2 regions of the Streptomyces roseoviridis genome follow, and region 1 is predicted to be linked to the other one. Evidence: riboswitches for the same ligand, from Rfam matches in the RefSeq annotation. Region 1 holds a riboswitch; the other holds the start of a gene.
The links. A riboswitch is a leader RNA that binds a small molecule or an ion and turns the genes downstream of it on or off. The one in region 1 is predicted to bind cyclic di-AMP.
Positions count from the first base shown of each region.

Region 1 (10,122 bases):
AGCCGGTCTCGCCCGGCATCACGTAGTGCAGGTGCTCGCGGGCCAGGCGCCGTACGTAGGCCGGGTCCTGGAGGCGGGCCTTCTCGTCCCGCAGCTCCTCGACCCGCTTCGCCGCCTCGGCGGCCTTGCGCTCCTGGTCGGCGATCTCGCCCTGCTGCGAGACGTACTGCCGCATCGGGTAGGCGAGCGCCACCACGAGCGAGCAGACCACCAGGGCCAGGAAGGCCGCCCGGCCGGTGAGCCGGGAGCGGCGGGCCTGGCGGCGGGTCTGGGAGCGGTAGACACGGGCGGCGGTCTGCTCGCCGAGCAGCCTGATCCGGGTCGCGGTCGAGAACCGGTCCCGGTCCTTCACGGCCATGTCCTGCGCCTCCCCGTGTCACGCGCCTTGTTCAAACGTACGTCCCCGCACACGGTACGGGACCGAGTGCGGGGACGTAGGTAACCGGGCTTTCGCCGGATCAGCCCTTGAAGCGCGGGAACGCGCTGCGGCCGGCGTAGACGGCGGCGTCGTCGAGGATCTCCTCGATGCGCAGGAGCTGGTTGTACTTGGCGACGCGCTCGGAACGGGCCGGGGCGCCGGTCTTGATCTGGCCGCAGTTGGTGGCGACGGCCAGGTCGGCGATGGTGACGTCCTCGGTCTCGCCGGAGCGGTGGGACATCATGCACTTGAAGCCGTTGCGCTGGGCGAGCTCGACGGCGTCGAGGGTCTCGGTCAGCGAGCCGATCTGGTTGACCTTGACCAGGAGGGCGTTCGCGGAGCCCTCCTCGATGCCGCGGGCGAGGCGCTCGGGGTTGGTGACGAACAGGTCGTCGCCGACGAGCTGCACCTTGGTGCCGAGCTTCTCGGTGATGGCCTTCCAGCCGGCCCAGTCGTCCTCGAACAGCGGGTCCTCGATGGAGACCAGCGGGTACGCGGAGACGAGCTCCTCGTAGTACTCGGTCATCTCGGCGGCCGAGCGGGACTTGCCCTCGAACTTGTACGAGCCGTCCTTGTAGAACTCGGAGGCGGCGACGTCGAGCGCGAGCGCGATGTCCTTGCCGGGGACGTAGCCGGCCTGCTTGATGGCCTCGAGGATGAGGTCGAGGGCCTCGCGGTTGGAGCCGAGGTTCGGGGCGAAGCCGCCCTCGTCGCCGAGGCCGGTGGACAGGCCCTTGTCCTTCAGGACCTTCTTGAGGGTGTGGTAGACCTCGGTGCCCCAGCGCAGGGCCTCGGAGAAGGACTCCGCGCCGATCGGCGCGATCATGAACTCCTGGATGTCCACGTTGGAGTCGGCGTGCGAGCCGCCGTTCAGGATGTTCATCATCGGAACGGGCAGCAGGTGCGCGTTCGGGCCGCCGAGGTAGCGGAAGAGCGGCAGGTCGGAGGCCTCGGAGGCGGCGTGCGCGACGGCGAGGGAGACGCCGAGGATGGCGTTGGCGCCGAGGGAGGACTTGTCCGGGGTGGCGTCCAGGTCGAACATCGCCTGGTCGATCAGGCGCTGCTCGGTGGCGTCGTAACCGACCAGCTCGGGGCCGATCTGCTCGATGACGGCGAGAACGGCCTTCTCCACGCCCTTGCCCTGGTAACGGTTGGGGTCACCGTCGCGGAGCTCGAGGGCCTCGAACGCACCGGTGGAGGCACCGGACGGAACGGCAGCACGGCCGGTGCTGCCGTCGTCGAGGCCGACCTCGACCTCGACCGTGGGGTTGCCTCGGGAGTCCAGGATTTCCCGGGCTACGACGACGTCGATGGACGGCACGAGCATCTCCTTCTGGGATGTGACGCTGGTTGTGACGCATGCGGCAAGGTCTCGTTCGCCTTGCGACAAGAGCCTAACCGCCCGGGGGCCTCCGGCCAGCCGGGCGCCCGCCCCCTGGGACGAAAAAGGACCCGAGGGCATGCATCTCGGGTCGAAACCCCCTCACCTACTCATCGGTAGGGCGGGGCGGGGCAGACCCCGGCCCGGAGCGCACGGGGGAAGGGCGCTCCGGGCCGGGGTGGTCACCGCGGGGTGGGGCAGTCGCCGGACTACTTCAGGTGGAGCTGCTGGCCCGGGTAGATGAGGTCGGCGTCCTGGACGACGTCCTTGTTCAGCTCGAACAGCTTCTCCCAGCCGCCCTTGACGCCGTGCGCCTGGGCGATCTTGCTGAGGGTGTCGCCGGTCACGACCTTGTACTCGCCGTCGCCCTTCTTGACCTTCTTGCCGGTCGGGGTGGTGACGGTCTGCTTCGACTCGCTCTTCTTGGCCGTGCTCTTCGGCGCGGTGCGCTGCTCGCTGCGGGTGGTCGGCTGCTCGGCCTTCCGCTCCGGCTGCGGCTGCGCCTGCTCGGCGGAGCCGCCGTCGTACGAGGCGCCGGACAGACCCACGCCGCAGCTCGGCCACGCGCCCTTGCCCTGGCCCGCGAGGACCTTCTCGGCGACGGCGATCTGCTGGGACTTGGAGGCCTGGTCGGCGGTGGGGGCGTAGGCGGTGCCGCCGTACGCGGCCCAGGTGGAGGCCGAGAACTGCAGGCCGCCGTAGTAGCCGTTGCCGGTGTTGATGGACCAGTTGCCGCCGGACTCGCACTGGGCGACGGCGTCCCACTCGGAGGCGGTGGCGGCCGAGGCCGAGGACGCGCCCATCAGCGGGGCGGCGATGGCGACGCCGGCGGCACCGGCGAGCGCGACGGCCCGGGTGGCCTTGGAGGAACGACGGTGTTTGCCCTTGCCGGAAAGCAGCATGGAAATCTCCCTCACCGACGCCTGCGAGGTGAGCTGTCGGGTTCGGGCCGATGGGGCCTCCCCGGTTCCGTCCGGAACCCGGGAGGAATTGCCCGGCCGCGTGACGTGCACGCGGCTTCACCCCAAGCCGGTCGTCGGCCGCCCGTCTCGGGCGGCCGGGGCCGGCGACTTACCTGGGTCCCCCGCTCCTGCCTTCGGCGCTTGCGCGACGACTGTTCCCATCGACCGGCGGCAGGATTCGGCGTTCCCGGTCGGCGGGGCCCGCGGTGGCGAGCGGTCACGACCGTAGACACAGACCCGGGGGAAGTTCAAAGACCCTCAAGCCGGGAAAATCGCCCCTACTTGCACTCCGTCAGGTGGTGTTTGCGCAGGTGAGGGGCGACGCGAGCAAAGTTTGCGGACGTGACACGCCCGTTCGACAAGAGAGACCCATGTCTCACTCGCACAGAACGGACATTAGCCCTCGAACTACCCTCCGAGCGGGGCCGATTCGGGCAGGAGTTCCAGGCTCTGACCAGGGAGGATGAGATCCGGGTCGGCGCCGACCGTCTCCTTGTTGGCGTCGTAGAGGGCGCCCCAGCCGCCGAGAAGACCGTTCTCCCGCGCAATGTCCGACAGACTGTCACCCGGCTTGACGGTGTATTCGTCCGTCTTGCCCGAATCGTCGCCGGTCACTCCGCCCTTCGCCGCGTCGGCCGGCGCCGCGTGGCGCCCGGATTCGGAGCTGGTGTCCGTCATGCCCGGTTCTTCTGTCGCGGCGTCACCCCGGTGCTTGCCGGTGCCGGGAGCGGTCGAGCCCGGCGCACCGGGCGTACCCGGCGTAACGGATGCATCCGGCGTTACGGGCGTACGGGGCGTGACGACGCTGCCCGGGGTGCCGGGGGCGACGGGGCTGCCGGGGGTCGCGGGCGCGGTCGGGGTCCCCGTCGAGGGGCCCGTCGGGGAGCCCGCCGAGGGACCCGTCGACGGAGTGGCCGGAGCGGTCGGCGCGGCGGGGGTCGTGGCCGTCGCCGAAGGCTCGGCGGCGGGGGTCCCGGTACCGGTGGTGCCGGCCGGCAGGCCGTCGGTGCGGTTGGACTCGGGGACGGGCCCCGTGGACTTCTTGGGGGTGACGCCGGGACCCGGGTCGACGGCCGGAGCCTTGCCGTCGTTCGTCAGGCCGGCGATCGGGGCGCAGGTGTCCCACTGGGTGTCGCCGGCGGCGAGCGCCTTCTCGGCGATCGCTATCTGCTGCGCGCGGCTGGCGAGGTCGGCGCTCGGGGCGTAGGCGAGGCCGCCGTGCCGCTCCCAGCTCTCCTGGGTGAACTGGAGCCCGCCGTACAGCCCGTTGCCGAAGTTGGCACTCCAGGCCCCGCCCGACTCGCATTCGGCGACCCTGTCCCAGGTCGCCGCGTCGGCGGCCGAGGCGGAACCGGCGGCGAGCAACGGCAGCGCCATGGCCGATCCGGTGACGCCCGCGGCGACGACGAGAGCGGGGGCCTGGCGGGGTCTGCGGTGACGTCCGTTTCCGGAGCGCATACGGAGAGCCTTTCGCGTGACTGCTGAGGTTGCGGGTGAACGTAGCGGCATGTGAGCGGAAGTCACAAGCCGATGCAGCCCCGATCACGCGAAGATCACATTTCTGATGTGGCGTCAGTCACCGGGCGACGGTGCCCTCCGGGGCGAAGGCCACCGGAAGGGTGCGAAGTCCCCGCATGATGAGCCCGCCGCGCCACCGCAGTTCCTCCGGTTCGACGCCAAGTCGCAGGTCCGGCAGGCGGGTCAGCAGGGTCGCGAGCGCCGTCTGCCCCTCCAGGCGGGCCAGCGGCGCCCCCAGGCAGTAGTGGATGCCGTGCCCGTACCCGAGGTGCTGGTTGTCGCGCCGGGCGAGGTCGAGCGTGTCCGGAGCGTCGAACCGCTCCGGGTCCCGGTCCGCGGCCGCGAGCACCACGAGCACCGGGTCACCGGCCGGGATCTCCTGCCCGCCGATGGCCAGCGGCCGGGTGGCGAACCGCCAGGTCGCCAGCTCCACCGGCCCGTCGTAGCGCAGCAGCTCCTCCACCCCGGTCTCAAGCAGCCCCCGGTCCCCGGCCGCGAGCGACGCCTGGAGGCGCGCGCGCTGCTCCGGGTGGCGCAGCAGGGCGTAGACCCCGTTGCCGATCAGGTTCACCGTCGTCTCGAACCCGGCGAAGAGAAGGATGAAGGCCATCGCGGCGGCCTCGTTCTCGGTGAGGTGCTCGCCGTGGTCCGAGGCCCTGATGAGCCCGGAGATGAGGTCGTCGGCCGGGTCGAGCCGCTTGCGGTGGATGAGCTCCGCGAGGTAGCCGCGCATCTTCTTCACCGACCGCGCCACCCCGCCGCGCGGGCCCCCGCCGTGCCGGATCATCATCCCGGCCCAGTCCCGGAAGTCGTCCTGGTCCTCGCGCGGCACCCCGAGCAGGTCGCAGATGGCGTAGATGGGCAGCGGAAACGCGAACTCGTGGATCAGGTCCGCGCTCCCCCGCTCCGCGAAGCCGTCGATGAGCCGGTCGGTCAGCTCCTGCACCCGCGGCGCGAACTCCGCGACCCGGCGCGGTGTGAACGCCTTCGACACAAGGCGGCGCAGCCGGGTGTGGTCCGGCGGGTCGATGTTGAGCAGATGGGTCATCAGCTCCGCCTTGCGCTCCCCCGGGATCCCCGTCTTCCCCTTGGCGTGCGCCGGCTCGTCGTGGTGCGCCGGATTCTTCGACAGCCGCTGGTCGGCCAGGGCCTGCCGCGCGTCCGCGTACCGGGTCACCAGCCACGCCTCCACCCCGCTGGGCAGGGTGGCCTTGTGCACAGGCGCGTGCTCGCGCAGCCAGGCGTAGGCCGGGTACGGGTCGGTGGCGAACTCCCAGGTGAAGAGCTCGGGGGCGGGGGGCGTGCTCATGCACCGACCGTACAAGGCACCCGCCGGCCCCGAGGCGGCCCCTCACCGTCCCGGGGGGGCGCCGGGGGGGGCGAGGCCGGGGCGGGGCGGGGGAGGTGGCCGAGGCGGGGGGACGGGCGAGGCGGGGGAGGCGGGGGGACGGGCCGGGGCGGGGGCCGAGGCGGGCCGGGGCGGGCGAGGCCGGGACGGCGGCGCCGAGGCGGGGGCCGGGCGAGGCCGTGGCGGCGGCCGGGCGAGGCCGTGGCGGGGCCGGGCGGGCCGGGACGGCGGCGCACCGCGCATGCTGACCGGCGCCCGGGAGCTCGTCGCCGCCTTCGAGCTAGCTCCGCACCCTGCGGGTCTTCCCCGGCCAGGAGCACGGCATCGAACCGAGGGTCCTCGCCCCGGCCCTGACCGACTTCTCCGGCGCCGCGGCGTCCTGACGAACTACCGCCGTCCGGACGTGCGGTGACGCGACGTGGCCTAGATTCACCGCGTGGATGCCCAGTTGCTCAGAAGCACGTTCGCGGTCGTCGAGAGACGGGCGGAGCACGCCGTCACCTTCTTCTACTCCCATCTCTTCTGGCACAACCCGGGCGTCCGCGAGCTCTTCCCCGAGGACATGGCCCCGCAGCGGGACCGGCTGTTCGCCGCGCTCACGCATGTGGTGACCCGCTTGGAGGACCCGGGGCTCGCCGGCTACCTCGGGCAGCTGGGGCGCGACCACCGCCGGTTCCTGGCCACGCCGGCGCTCTACAGCGCCGTCGGCACCAGCCTGCTGGCCGCGTTCGCGCACACCGCGGGAGCCGCCTGGACGGTCGAGGCGGAGAAGGCGTGGACCGAGGCGTACGGGCGGGTCGCCGACCTCATGAAGGCGGGCGCCCAGGAGTCGGCGGCGGCCGGACAGCCCGCCTGGTGGGACGCCGACGTCGTACGGCACGAGCGGTACGGCGACGATCTGACCCTGCTCACCGTGCGGCCCCGGCAGCCCTACCCGTATCTACCCGGCCAGTACGCGAGCGTGAGCTCGCTCCACGTGCCGCGGGTCTGGCGCACGTACTCCCTCGCCAACGCGCCGCGCCCCGACGGCACCGTCGACCTGCACGTCAGCCGGGTCGCCGACGGGCTGATGAGCACCGCGCTGACGTCCCGCCTGCGGGTGGGCGAGACCCTGCGCCTGAGCAGCCCGGGCGGCGCGCTGACCGCCCGCACCCCGCCCGGCAAACCCCGCACCTTCATCGCGGCGGGCACCGGCTGGGCACCGGTGCGCGCGCTCCTCGAAGAGGCGGCGGCGGACGAGCCGGAGCTGGAGGGGCGGCTCTTCCTCGTCGCCCGCGCCAAGGAGTACCTGTACGGGCGGGCCGACGCCGAACGGCTGAGCGCGCTCATACCCGGGCTGCACGTCACCTGCATCACCGCCGCTCCCTGCCGGCCCCGCGACCAGGCCACCGAACGGCTGGTCCAGGCGCTGCGGTCCTCCCTCAACTGGCCGGCCCACGACGTCTACCTGGCGGGCCCGCCCGCCTTCCTCACCGAGGTCGCCGAGGAACTGGAGGACCTCGGCACCGACCCGGCCCGCGTCTTCCACGACCGGCTGCCGGCCGTGGGCCGGTTCGCCGAGCGCCCCCGCAGCCGTGCGGAGTGGCTGATCGAACCGCCCCCACTCCACTGGCACGACCCGGCGGCCCGCGCGCCGCAGGAGCCGTAGGAGCCGTAGGGGGCGGATGCCGGGAGGCGGGGGATGCGGGGAGGGGCGCGCGGCCGGCGCAGAGGCCAGGGTGCGGAGACGCCGGGAGGGGAGCGGCCGGCACAGAGGCCCGGGTGCGGAGACGCCGTGGGCCGGGGGCAGGGGCCGAAGGGGTGGGGCCCGGGCACCAACCCCCAACCACCGAGCCGCGCACGGTAAGTGCCGGCCGTTGGCGCCGACCGTCGGGCCCGACCCGCCAGTCCCGGCCGTCACTCCCAGCCGTCAGTCCCGGCCGTCAGTCCCAGCCGTCACCCCCAGGTGTCAGTCCCGGCCGTCACCCCCAGCCGTCACCGCCCGGCGTCAGTCCCGGTCGGCCGGGTCGACGCCCTCCGCCGCGCGGATGGCGTCCCGGTAGGTCCGGCCGGCCGCCCGCAGGGCCGCCTCCGGGTCGACCCCGGCGGCCTCCGCTCGTACGGCGAGGGCGAGGAGCTCGTCACCGATGCCGTCCCCGGCGGGCGGCGGCACGTCGAGCCCGGCGGTCCGTACGCGGCTCGCCAGCTTGGCCGCGAGCGCGAGGCCGGGCTGGCCGAGGGGGACCCCGTCGGTCACCGACTCCCGCTGCTTCTCGACGGCCTTGGTGCGCAGCCAGTGCGCCTTGACGTCCTCCGGCGTCTCGGCCGTCGCGTCGCCGAAGACGTGCGGGTGCCGGTGGATCAGCTTCTCCACGATGGTGGCGGCCACGTCGTCGACGGAGAACGGCTCCTCGGCGTCCTCCTCGGCGATCCGCGCGTGGAAGACGACCTGGAGCAGGACGTCGCCGAGCTCCTCGCGCAGCGCCTCCCGGTCGCCGTCCTCGATGGCCTCGACGAGCTCGTACGCCTCCTCGATGCCGTACTTGGCGAGCCCCTCGTGGGTCTGCCGCGAGGACCAGGGGCACTCGCGCCGGATCCGGTCCATGACCTGGACGAGATCGAGGAGGCGGGCGCCGGGCAGGTCGTACGAGCCGGGCAGCAGCTCCAGGTCGGGCATGGCGACCCGGCCGGAGCCGGCCAGCCGCGCGAGCCCGTCGGTCAGCGCCCGGTCGCCCTCGCCCGAGGGCAGCACGACGACCGTCCGGCCGCCGGCGCACGCCTCGACGAGCTCCTCGGCGGAGGGCCGCAGCAGCTCGACGGCGACGCCCGCCTCCCGCAGATACGGCAGCTGGGGGTGGTCGCCGTCGGGGCAAAGGACCCGGTCGGCGCCGTGCAGCGCCTGCCAGGCGGGCCAGGACAGCAGCCCGGGCGCGACCCGGTGGCTGGCGGTGAGCAGGACGACGCGGCCGGTCTCGACGGGGGCTTCGGTGTTCACCCCTCGACCTTACGTCGGGCTCAGGCGACGGCCTCGGGGGCCTTGCTGATCTGCCGGACCCACGGCGCCGTGTACGCGGCGAGCTGGATCTTCTCGTCGTCCCAGGTGCCGTACCGCGGGTTCACGTCGATCCGCAGCTCCTTGGAGGCCCGGCTGAAGGCGTCGGTGAGCTTCTTCTGGCCCTCGGGGGTGTCGGTGACGCCCAGCTTCGCCGCGATCTTGTTCATGAGGACGGCCCGGCGGGCGACGTCGTCGATCTGGTCCGGGGCGACGCCCTGCTGCTGGAGCAGCACGGCCTTCATCTGCTCCTCGCCGCCGCTCTGGCGGGCGAAGTCGCCGCGGGTGCGCTGGATCTCGCCGCGGCTCGCGGTGACCCCGTTGTCCTCGGCGACCTTCGCGACCACCCGGTCGAAGATCATCCCGTGCAGCTTCTGCCTGCTGAGGTCCCCGGTCTCCCGGAGCAGCTGCGCGCCCTGCGGCGAGGCCTTCTGGGCGGCCCGGACGTCCTTCACCTCGGCCTGGAGGCTGGACACCTCGATCCGCTGCCCGCCGACGACGGCCGCCGCGCCCGGGTGGGCGTCACTGCCGCAGGCGGTGAGCAGCGGGGCCGCGGCGAGCAGCGTCGCGGCGGCGGAGACGGAGAGCGCAGTGCGGCGGTGCAAAGGAGCCTCCCGGCGTGGGTCGTGCGTCAGTGGGACGACCGTGCGGTGATCGATGTTAGGCAGTCGCCGTGGCCCGGGCCACTACTTGGAAGCGACTGTCTCAGTTGAATCGGTCAACGACTCGCGCATTCGGGTGGTGTCGGGTCCCAGCATGATCGTCCGGAGGCCGTGACCCGACGGCCTCACCCCCCCTCGCTCGACCACACCTCGAACACCGGCCCTCCCTCTGCGAAACCGGCCGGAAAGCAGGGGGCGGCGATCCCGCCCGACAGGAGGCCGAGAACGGCAGCGACCGGCCCCTCCGGGACGACGAGAAAGTCGAGCTGCCCGGCTTCGATCAGCGCGGCAGGCCAGTCGTCCGTGGGGCCGACGGGTACCCAGAAAGCCAATCCGCGTTGTCCGTACTCCCCCACTGCACTAGGTCAGCGAGTGAGACACCGAATTCCCGGGCCAGATGGCGGCCCACCGGAGCAGTCACCCCGGCCAGGATCTCGGACGCCTCTCGCGTGCGCGCCTCGATGTTCGGCCGGATGCCAGGCTCGGAGTTCTCGTAGATCCAGAGGAAGTCGTTGAAACAGCCGGGCCCGTACTTCTCCAGCATCGCCGCGTGCTCACGCGGAATGGATCACCGCAGGAAAGGCACCGGGAACACGTTGGCCGCACTGAAATCGATTCGCGCCGCCCGGCCCGACGGCGCCCCGATCTACGTGATCATGGACAATCTGTCGGCCCACAAGGGCGCCGACATCCGCCGCTGGGCGCGGAAGAACAAGGTCGTGCTGTGCTTCACCCCGACCTACGCCTCCTGGGCGAACCCGATCGAGGCCCACTTCGGACCACTGCGGCAGTTCACCATCGC
Region 1 covers NZ_BAAAWU010000001.1:4,550,243-4,560,364, reverse strand. The annotation lists gene ABD954_RS20710 (FtsB family cell division protein) at 1-358, opposite strand, end outside; gene eno (phosphopyruvate hydratase) at 459-1,745, opposite strand; gene ABD954_RS20700 (transglycosylase family protein) at 2,009-2,701, opposite strand; cyclic di-AMP (ydaO/yuaA leader) riboswitch at 2,705-2,911, opposite strand; gene ABD954_RS20695 (transglycosylase family protein) at 3,170-4,219, opposite strand; gene ABD954_RS20690 (cytochrome P450 family protein) at 4,338-5,588, opposite strand; gene ABD954_RS20685 (globin domain-containing protein) at 6,064-7,275, shown strand; gene ABD954_RS20680 (nucleoside triphosphate pyrophosphohydrolase) at 7,615-8,601, opposite strand; gene ABD954_RS20675 (SurA N-terminal domain-containing protein) at 8,622-9,263, opposite strand; partial or broken gene ABD954_RS20670 (transposase) at 9,881-10,122, shown strand, end outside.

Region 2 (10,122 bases), 2.8 Mb from region 1:
GGGTCGTCGTACCAGTGCTGGAGGAGGTCGTTGCCGGAGACGTCGGCGCGGTTGCCGGCCGAGAGGAAGGAGGAGAGTCCCGCGCCGCGCCGGTGCAGTCCGGCGAGGAGCGCGATGCCGATGGCGCCGGACTGGGTGAAGAGCCCGATCCGTCCGGCGGTCGGCATCTGGGGGGCGAGCGAGGCGTTCAGCCGTACGGACTCGGCCGTATTGATGATCCCGAAGGCGTTGGGTCCGATGATCCGCATCCCGTACGAGCGGGCCTGGCGCACCAGGGCGCGCTGGCGTTCGCGGCCCTCGGCCCCGCTCTCCGCGTATCCGGCCGAGAGCACGACCAGTCCGCGCACCCCGTGTTCGCCGCAGTCCGCGACGGCTTCGGGGACGCGCTCGGCGGGAACGGCGACGACGGCGAGGTCGACGGGCTCGCCGATGTCGGCGACGGAGCGGAAGGCGGGGACGCCCTCCAGTTCGTGCCGCCCCTCCCCCAGTGCGGCGTTCACCGCGTGGACGCGGCCGGTGTAGCCGCAGTCGAGGAGGTTGCGCAGCACGGTCCGCCCGACTCCACCGGGGGCGCGGCCGGCGCCGATCACCGCGACGGAGCGGGGGGCGAGGAGCCGTTGCACGGAGCGGGCCTCGGCGCGCTGTTCACGGGCGCGCTGGACGGCGAGGGAGCGGTCGGTGGGCTCCAGGTCGAGGTGGAGGCGGACGGAGCCGTCCTCGAAGCTGCGCTTCTGGGTGTAGCCGGCGTCCGTGAAGACCTTGATCATCTTGGTGTTGGCGGGCAGCACCTCGGCGGCGAACCGCCGGATCCCGCGCTCGCGGGCGACCGCCGCGATGTGTTCGAGGAGGGCGGAGGCGACCCCCCGTCCCTGGTGGGCGTCCTGCACCAGGAAGGCGACCTCGGCCTCGTCGGCGGGGGCGGAGGCGGGGCGGCCCTGCTCGTTGATGCGGTCGTAGCGGACGGTGGCGATGAAGTCGCCGCCGACGGTCGCCGCGAGTCCCACCCGGTCCACGAAGTCGTGGTGGGTGAAGCGGTGGACGTCCTTGGCGGACAGGCGCGGGTAGGGCGCGAAGAAGCGGTAGTACTTGGACTCGTCCGAGACCTGCTCGTAGAAGCTGACCAGCCGGTCGGCGTCCTCGGCGGTGATGGGCCTGATGCGTGCGGTGCCGCCGTCGCGGAGGACCACGTCCGCTTCCCAGTGGTCGGGATACGCGTGTTCCGGCTGCTCCGACTGTTCCGACGCGCTCTGCATGGGGCAAGCGTACGGCCGGGGTCCGACAGTGGCACCGGTCGCGCGGCAGGTGCGCTCCGTGCAAGGTAGGGAAGGCCGAACGGCGGTCCCGGCCGGGGTCGAAGCTCGGTACGAGAGCACGTCGCCACGCGTGAGAGACTGGTCTAGACAACCGCTGAAAGTTGAAGGGCAACCACCATGGCTGAGCGCCGCGTCAACGTCGGCTGGGCCGAGGGCCTGCACGCCCGCCCCGCCTCCATCTTCGTCCGTGCCGCCACGGCCGCCGGCGTCCCCGTGACGATCGCCAAGGCCGACGGCAACCCGGTGAACGCCGCGTCCATGCTCGCGGTGCTCGGCCTGGGTGCCCAGGGCGGCGAGGAGATCGTGCTCGCTTCGGACGCCGACGGCGCCGAGGCCGCGCTCGACCGCCTGGCGAAGCTGGTCGCCGAGGGTCTCGAGGAGCTTCCCGAGACCGTCTGACCCGTCTCCTCCCCGACGACGGATCACGAGAGCCGCGTCCGCCGGAATGCCGGCGGACGCGGCCTCCTCTTTTCCGGACCGGGAATCACGGTTGTCGGCAGATCGCCGCCGGGGACCATTGCACGACCGCGGGGGAATACACGGCGGTCATGGGAATAGGCGGATAAAGAGGAGCGGCGGGCAGAGCGAGACAATCCCCTGAATTCGCTCCCTCTTTGTATACGGCGTCCGTGTTAATTCCCCCGGCCGGCGATGTTGACGACATGTTGCGAAACCCTCACACGCGGCCGCTCCGGCCGTTTCAGCCGGTGCTGCGGCAGTGCGTGCTCCACGTGCAGCGCGGTCAGCGCCCGGGCCCGCTCGGCGTCCCCGCGCGCCACGGCGTCGACGATGGCCCCGTGCTCGGCCCACGCCTCCACGGGCCGGACCGCCGGCTCGACCGCGTACATCCAGGCGATCTTGTGCCGCAGCTGGGTGAGCAGCGCCGTGAGCGGCGGGCTGCCGGACGCCTGCGCCAGGGTCTCGTGGAACCAGCCGCCCAGCGAGGCCAGGTCCTCGCCCTGGCCGCCCCTGGCCCGCTCCTGCCCCAGTCTGACCAGGCCGCGCAGCACCTTGAGGTGGGCGTCGGTGCGCCGCTGCGCGGCCCGGGCGGCGCCCAGCGGTTCGAGCAGGGACCGCATCTCGAGCAGGTCGGCCGCCTCCTGCTCGGTGGGCTCGGCGACCTGGGCGCCGGCATGGCGGCGGGTGACCACGAAGCCCTCGGACTCCAGGGTGCGCAGGGCCTCGCGGACCGGGACGCGGGAGACCCCGTAGCGGCGGGCGAGCTGTTCCTCCGTCAGCCGGGCGCCCCGCTCGAACGTTCCGGTGACGATGTCGTCCCGGATCGCCGTGCATACCGAGTGCGCGGGAATGCGCATGTCCGACCTCCCCGTTGATCCGCGCGAAACCCCATCGAGCGGCTCTTGTTCCGGCGACTCTATTGCAGGACGGCGGAATTTCCGATGCCGCCCGTCAATTCCGCACAGAAAAGGCCCCGGCTCGCGGGAGCCGGGGCCTTTTTCTGTCGCACGGGTCGCGCCGGTCGTGGGCGCGTCTGCGGGTCCGTCGGATCAGACGTTCACGCCGCGGGCGCGGAGGTAGGAGATCGGGTTGATGTCCGAGCCGTACTCGGCGCTGGTGCGCGCCTCGAAGTGGAGGTGCGGGCCGGTGGAGTTGCCGGACGAGCCGGAGACGCCGATCTGCTCGCCGGGGGTGACCTTCTGGCCGACGTAGACGTTGATCGCCGAGAGGTGGCCGTACTGGGTGTACGTGCCGTCGTGCATCCGGATGACGATGTTGTTGCCGTACGCGCCGCCCCAGCCGGCCTCGACGACGGTGCCGGAGCCGACGGAGACGACCTTGCTGCCGTAGGAGGCGTGGAAGTCGATGCCGGAGTGGCTGCCGGAGGACCAGAGCGAGCCACCGGTCTTGTAGCCGGTGGACACGTACGTGCCGGCGACGGGGAGCTGGAAGGAGTTCAGGCGCTTGCGCTCGGCCTCGCGGGCGGCGCGCTCCTTGGCGGCACGGGCCTCCTTGGCGCGGGCCTCGGCCTTGCGCTTCGCCTCGGCGGCGGCCTTGACGCGGGCGGCGGCCTCGTAGGCCTCCTCCTCCTGGGCGGCGGCCTGGGCGTCGACCCGCTCGGCGAGGGACTCCTCGGTGATCACCTGGGTGAGGCCGGTGTCCTCGGGAGAGGGCTCCTCCGTGTCGGCGGCGAACGCCGGGGAGGCGAGGGTGCCGATGACGCCGGTGGTGGCGAGCGTCGCCACGCCGGCGATGCCGGCGCTGCGGCGCGCCAGACGGCTCGGACCACGATGCTTCCCGGTGGCACGGGTGAACGCCATGTAGTGGCTGATCCTTTCCTTCCCTCTCGCCTACCGGGTTAGCTGACGGGTTCGGAGCAGGAAGGTCTCCTACGGGCCCCTCCGCGCTGAGCGAAGGCGTCCGATTCACCCCAGGGACTGCGTGCGGGTCCCCGGCTCCCCAGGCTCGCGCCTTGCGGGGACTCGGCGATGACTGTCCGTTGCCGCGGATGCGGCGTGGTGCAACGGCCGGACAGCCGGGTCGACGCTAGGCGGATCTTCAGTCAATCGGCAAACAGACTCGCTCGTTTGTAAGACATGCCACAGGTCATTCAGGCATGCTTGACGACAATACGGACATACGAGAGGACCCCGGCGAACCAGGTCGCAGGGGTCCTCCGTCGTGCGTGACGGCGGCTCAATCAGCCGGTGACGACGGTCACTTCGCCGATGCCGAGCGCCCGTACCGGCTCCGCGATCTTCGACGCGTCACCGACGAGCACCGTCACGAGCCGGTCCACCGGGAAGGCGTTGACCACGGCCGCGGTCGCCTCCACCGTGCCCGTCTCTGCCAGGCGCGCGTACAACTGCGCCTGGTAGTCGTCCGGGAGGTGCTGCTCGACCTGGTCGGCGAGGGTGCCCGCCACGGAGGCGGCCGTCTCGTACTTGAGCGGGGCGACTCCCACCAGGTTCTGCACGGCGACGTCCCGCTCGGCGTCGGTCAGTCCCTCGGCGGCGAGGGTGCGCAGCACCTTCCACAGGTCCTCCAGCGCCGGACCGGTGTTGGGGGTGTCGACGGAGCCGCTGATGGCGAGCATCGAGGCGCCGTTGCCCTCGCCGTCGGAACGCAGCACCTGGCCGAAGGCCCGCACCCCGTAGGTGTATCCCTTCTCCTCGCGCAGCACGCGGTCCAGGCGGGAGGTGAGGGTGCCGCCGAGGCAGTACGTGCCGAGCACCTGGGCCGGCCAGACGCGGTCGTGGCGGTCGGCGCCGACGCGGCCGATGAGCAGCTGCGTCTGGACGGCGCCCGGGCGGTCCACGACGACGACCCGGCCGGTGTCGTCGGCCGTGATGGGCGGCATGGGCCGGGGCGCGGCCGGCGCGCCCGTCCAGGCGCCCAGGGTCTCGTCGAGGACCTTGTCCAGGTCGACGCCGGTGAGGTCGCCGACGACCACGGCGGTGGCCGCGGCCGGCCGCACGTGCGCGTCGAAGAAGGCGCGGACGGCGGCGGCGTCGATCGCGCCGACCGTCTCCTCGGTGCCCTGGCGCGGCCGGGACATCCGGGAGGAGGCCGGGAACAGCTCCTTGGAGAGCTGCTTGGCGGCGCGGCGGGCGGGGTTGGCCGTCTCGTGGGGGATCTCGTCGAGCCGGTTGCGCACCAGGCGCTCGATCTCGCTCTCGGCGAAGGCCGGGGCGATCAGGGCCTCGGAGAGCAGGCCGAGCGCCTTGGGCAGCCGGGAGACCGGGACCTCCAGGGAGACCCGTACGCCGGGGTGGTCGGCGTGCGCGTCGAGGGTGGCGCCGCAGCGCTCGAGCTCGGCGGCGAACTCCTCGGCGCTGTGCTGGTCGGTGCCCTCAGACAGGGCCCGCGCCATGATCGTGGCGACGCCGTCGAGGCCCTCGGGCTCGGCGTCCAGCGGGGCGTCGAGGACGATCTCGACGGCCACCACCTGCTGTCCGGGGCGGTGGCAGCGCAGCACGGTCAGGCCGTTGTCGAGCGCGCCGCGCTCCGGGGCGGGGAACGCCCAGGGCTTGGCCTCGCCCGGCCGGGGCTGCGGGTGGAAGGTCATGCTCGTCAAAGACGCGGCAGCGTCGGTCACTGGTCCGCTCCCTCTTCCTCGTCGCTGTCGCTCTGTTCGCCGGACACCGGCTCGTAGACCAGGACGGCGCGGTTGTCCGGGCGCAGCCGGGCCGCGGCGACCTCGCGCACCTCGTCGGCGGTGACGTCGAGGACCCGGTTCACGGCTGTCAGGGCGAGCTGCGGGTCGCCGAAGAGCACGGCGTACCGGCACAGTTCGTCGGCGCGGCCCGCGACCGTGCCGAGCCGGTCCAGCCACTCGCGCTCCAACTGGGCCTGGGCGCGCTCCATCTCCTCGGGCGTCGGGCCGTCGGCGGCGAAGCGGGCGAGCTCCTCGTCGACGGCGGCCTCGATCCGCGGCACCTCGACGCCGCCGGAGGTCTTGACGTCCAGCCAGCCCAGCGACGGCGCGCCGGCGAGGCGCAGCAGGCCGAAGCCGGCGGCGACGGCGGTGCGGTCGCGGCGGACCAGGCGGTTGTGGAGGCGGGAGGACTCGCCGCCGCCGAGGATGGTCAGGGCGAGGTCGGCCGCGTCGCACGCGCGCGTGCCGTCGTGCGGGAGCCGGTAGGCGGCCATCAGCGCGCGGGCCGGGACCTCCTCCTCGACGACCTCGCGCAGCTGTCCGCCGATGACGTCGGGCAGCGAGCCGTCGCGCGGCTCGGGCTTGCCGTCGTGGCCGGGGATGGAGCCGAAGTACTTCTCCACCCAGGCGAGGGTCTGCTCCGGGTCGATGTCGCCGACGACCGAGAGCACCGCGTTGTTCGGCGCGTAATAGGTGCGGAAGAAGTTCCGGGCGTCTTCCAGGGTGGCGGCGTCCAGGTCGGCCATCGAGCCGATCGGCGTGTGGTGGTACGGGTGGCCCTCGGGGTACGCGAGGGCGGTCAGCCGCTCGAAGGCGGTGCCGTAGGGCACGTTGTCGTAGCGCTGGCGGCGCTCGTTCTTGACGACGTCCCGCTGGTTCTCCATGGACTCGTCGTCGAGGGCGGCGAGCAGCGAGCCCATGCGGTCCGCCTCCAGCCACAGCGCGAGCTCCAGCTGGTGGGCGGGCATGGTCTCGAAGTAGTTGGTGCGCTCGAAGCTCGTCGTGCCGTTGAGCGAGCCTCCGGCGCCCTGCACCAGCTCGAAGTGGCCGTTGCCGTGGACCTGCTTCGAGCCCTGGAACATCAGGTGCTCGAAGAGGTGGGCGAGGCCGGTGCGGCCCTTCACCTCGTGGCGCGAGCCGACGTCGTACCAGAGGCAGACCGCGGCGACCGGGGTCAGGTGGTCCTCGGAGAGCACCACGCGCAGGCCGTTGGACAGCCGGTGCTCGGTCGCTGTCAGGCCGCCGGAGCCGGTCTCGGCCGTGGCCGTGTGACCCATGGGCATGTACGTCCCTTCGATCGCGATGTGGAAAAGTCCTGCCACTGTATGCAAGCGCGCCGACACCTGGCGAAGTTCCCGCCCGCCGGGGATGTCCCTCTTCCGGGTCGCGGTCGGCGTTGTCGGTGGCACGGTCCACAATGGTCCGCGTCAGATCAACCTTGTTGGTGAAGGAGCCGCAGCCGCGATGGCCCGCCGCAGCACGAAGACACCGCCGCCGGACGACGCGTTCGAGGAGCGAATCCTCGACATCGACGTCGTTGACGAGATGCAGGGCTCCTTCCTCGAGTACGCGTACTCGGTCATCTACTCCCGCGCGCTGCCCGACGCCCGCGACGGCATGAAGCCCGTGCAGCGGCGCATCGTCTACCAGATGAACGAGATGGGGCTGCGGCCCGACCGCGGTTTCGTCAAGTGCGCCCGGGTCGTCGGCGAGGTCATGGGCAAGCTGCACCCGCACGGCGACGCGTCGATCTACGACGCGATGGTCCGCATGGCGCAGCCCTTCTCCATGCGGCTGCCGCTCGTGGACGGCCACGGCAACTTCGGCTCCCTCGGCAACGACGACCCGCCGGCCGCCATGCGGTACACGGAGTCGCGGATGGCCCCGGCCGCGCTGCTCATGACGGAGTCCATCGACGAGGACACCGTCGACTTCGCGCCGAACTACGACGGCCAGGAGCGCGAGCCGGTGGCGCTTCCCGCCGCGTACCCGAACCTGCTGGTCAACGGCGCCTCGGGCATCGCGGTCGGCATGGCCACCAACATGCCCCCGCACAACCTGGGCGAGGTCGTCGCGGCGGCCCGCCACCTGATCCGGCACCCGAACGCGGACCTGGAGGCGCTGATGCGCTTCGTGCCGGGTCCCGACCTGCCCACGGGCGGCCGGATCGTCGGCCTGTCCGGCATCAAGGACGCCTACGAGACGGGCCGCGGCACCTTCAAGATCCGTGCGACGGCCACCGTGGAGAACGTGACGGCGCGCCGCAAGGGCATCGTCGTCACCGAGCTGCCGTTCACGGTCGGCCCCGAGAAGGTCATCGCCAAGATCAAGGACCTGGTGGGCTCCAAGAAGCTCCAGGGCATCGCCGACGTCAAGGACCTCACCGACCGCAACCACGGCCTGCGCCTGGTCATCGAGGTGAAGAACGGCTTCGTGCCCGAGGCGGTCCTGGAGCAGCTCTACAAGCTGACGCCGATGGAGGAGTCGTTCGGCATCAACAACGTGGCGCTGGTCGACGGCCAGCCGCTCACGCTCGGCCTGAAGGAGCTCCTGGAGGTCTACCTCGACCACCGCTTCGACGTCGTCCGGCGGCGTTCGGAGTTCCGGCGGAGCAAGAAGCGCGACCGGCTCCACCTGGTGGAGGGCCTGCTCGTCGCGCTCCTCGACATCGACGAGGTCATCCGGCTGATCCGGCAGAGCGAGAACTCGGCGGAGGCCAAGGAGCGCCTGATGGAGCGCTTCTCGCTGAGCGAGATCCAGACGCAGTACATCCTGGACACCCCGCTGCGCCGGCTGACCAAGTTCGACCGGATCGAGCTGGAGAGCGAGCGCGACCGCCTCAACGGCGAGATCGACGAGCTGACCGGGATCCTGGAGTCCGACGCGGAGCTGCGCAAGCTGGTCTCGGCGGAGCTGGCGGCGGTCGCGAAGAAGTTCGCCACCGAGCGGCGCACGGTGCTCCTGGAGTCGGCGGGCGCGCCGGTGACGGCGGTCTCCCTGGAGGTCGCCGACGACCCCTGCCGGGTGCTGCTGTCGTCGACCGGACTGCTGGCCCGCACGGTCACCGAGCAGCTCCCGGCCGTGCAGGACGGCAAGCGCGCCAAGCACGACGTGATCGTCTCCGCGGTCGCGGCGACCCAGCGCGGTGACATCGGCGTCGTGACCTCGGCGGGCCGGCTGTTGCGGGTCGCGGTCATCGACCTGCCGCAGCTGCCGGACACGGCGAACGCGCCCACGCTGGCGGGCGGTGCGCCGCTGGCCGAGTTCGTCTCCCTGGAGGCGGACGAGACGGTGGTCTGCCTCACCACGCTGGAGGAGGCTTCCCACGGCCTGGCGATCGGCACGCTGCAGGGCGTGGTGAAGCGCGTGGTGCCGGACTACCCGGCGAACAAGGAAGAGCTGGAGGTCATCACCCTCAAGGACGGCGACCGGATCGTCGGCGCGACCGAGCTGCGCACGGGCGAGGAGGACCTGGTCTTCATCACCTCCGACGCCCAGCTGCTGCGCTATCCGGCCTCCCAGGTGCGGCCGCAGGGCCGGCCGGCCGGCGGCATGGCCGGCATCAAGCTGTCGGCGGGCGCCGAGGTGATCTCCTTCACCGCGGTGGACCCGGCGGCGGACGCGGTCGTCTTCACGGTGGCCGGTTCTTCGGGCACGCTCACCGGGGCGGCGCCGACCTCGGCCAAGCTCACCCCCTTCGACCAGTACCCGCGCAAGGGCCGCGCGACCGGCGGCGTCCGCTGCCAGCGCTTCCTGAAGGGCGAGGACGTCCTGCTCCTCGCCTGGGCGGGCGCGACCCCGGCCCGCGCCGCCCAGAAGAACGGCACCCCGGTCGACCTCCCCGAGCCCGACCCGCGCCGCGACGGCTCGGGCACGCCGCTCGCGAAGCCGGTCGACGTGGTGGCGGGCCCCCCCGGCTTCCTGACGCCCGCACCGGACAGCCGACCCCCGTCGTACCCGGCCGAACGGCCGCGCCCGGCGGGGGTCACGTCGTTCTCGCACCGTACCGACCTGCGCAAACGCCGGACGCGCCGCTCGGAGGCCCGATAGCCTCGGCCCGGAGATCTGCCGGGTCCGCCCGGCGGATCCTGTGCCGAGCAGAGGAAGGCCGCGTTGACGGACGAAGCATTCAGCATCGACAAGCGCCCGCTGCGGGACCTGCTGCGGCAGGTCGAGGACGGCAGGGCGCAGCTGCCCGAGTTCCAGCGGGGCTGGGTGTGGCCGCATCCGAACATCACCGCGCTGCTCGCCTCCGTCTCCCAGGGTTTCCCGGTCGGCACGGTCATGACGCTGCAGTCCGGCGGTGACGTCCGCTTCAAGCACCGCCCCATCGAGGGCGCCACCCCTCCCCCGGGTACGGAGCCGGAGACGCTGGTCCTCGACGGGCAGCAGCGGCTCACCTCGCTCTTCCAGTCGATCCGGCTCGGACGGCCGGTGGAGACCCAGGACGTGCGCAAGCAGCGGGTGTCGGGCTGGTTCTACGCCGACATGCGCGCGGTCCTGGACGGACAGACCGACCGTGAGGACGCCATCCGGTTCCTGCCGAAGGACAGGATCGTGCGGAACTTCCGCGGCGAGGTGCTGGAGGACTACTCGACCCCTGAGAAGGAGTACGGGGCGGACCTCTTCCCGCTGCGGTACGTCATGAACCCCCGCGACTGGGAGTCGGGCTACCAGGACTTCTGGGACTTC
Region 2 covers NZ_BAAAWU010000001.1:1,770,652-1,780,773, forward strand. The annotation lists gene ABD954_RS07985 (bifunctional acetate--CoA ligase family protein/GNAT family N-acetyltransferase) at 1-1,253, opposite strand, end outside; gene ABD954_RS07990 (HPr family phosphocarrier protein) at 1,431-1,712, shown strand; gene ABD954_RS07995 (GntR family transcriptional regulator) at 1,946-2,629, opposite strand; gene ABD954_RS08000 (M23 family metallopeptidase) at 2,822-3,592, opposite strand; cyclic di-AMP (ydaO/yuaA leader) riboswitch at 3,605-3,770, opposite strand; gene ABD954_RS08005 (M16 family metallopeptidase) at 3,973-5,340, opposite strand; gene ABD954_RS08010 (M16 family metallopeptidase) at 5,367-6,713, opposite strand; partial or broken gene ABD954_RS08015 (DNA gyrase/topoisomerase IV subunit A) at 6,895-9,345, shown strand; gene ABD954_RS08020 (GmrSD restriction endonuclease domain-containing protein) at 9,544-10,122, shown strand, end outside.
Region 2: it holds a riboswitch for cyclic di-AMP, as region 1 does, so the genes downstream of both, ABD954_RS08000 (M23 family metallopeptidase) here and ABD954_RS20700 (transglycosylase family protein) in region 1, are expected to answer to the same signal.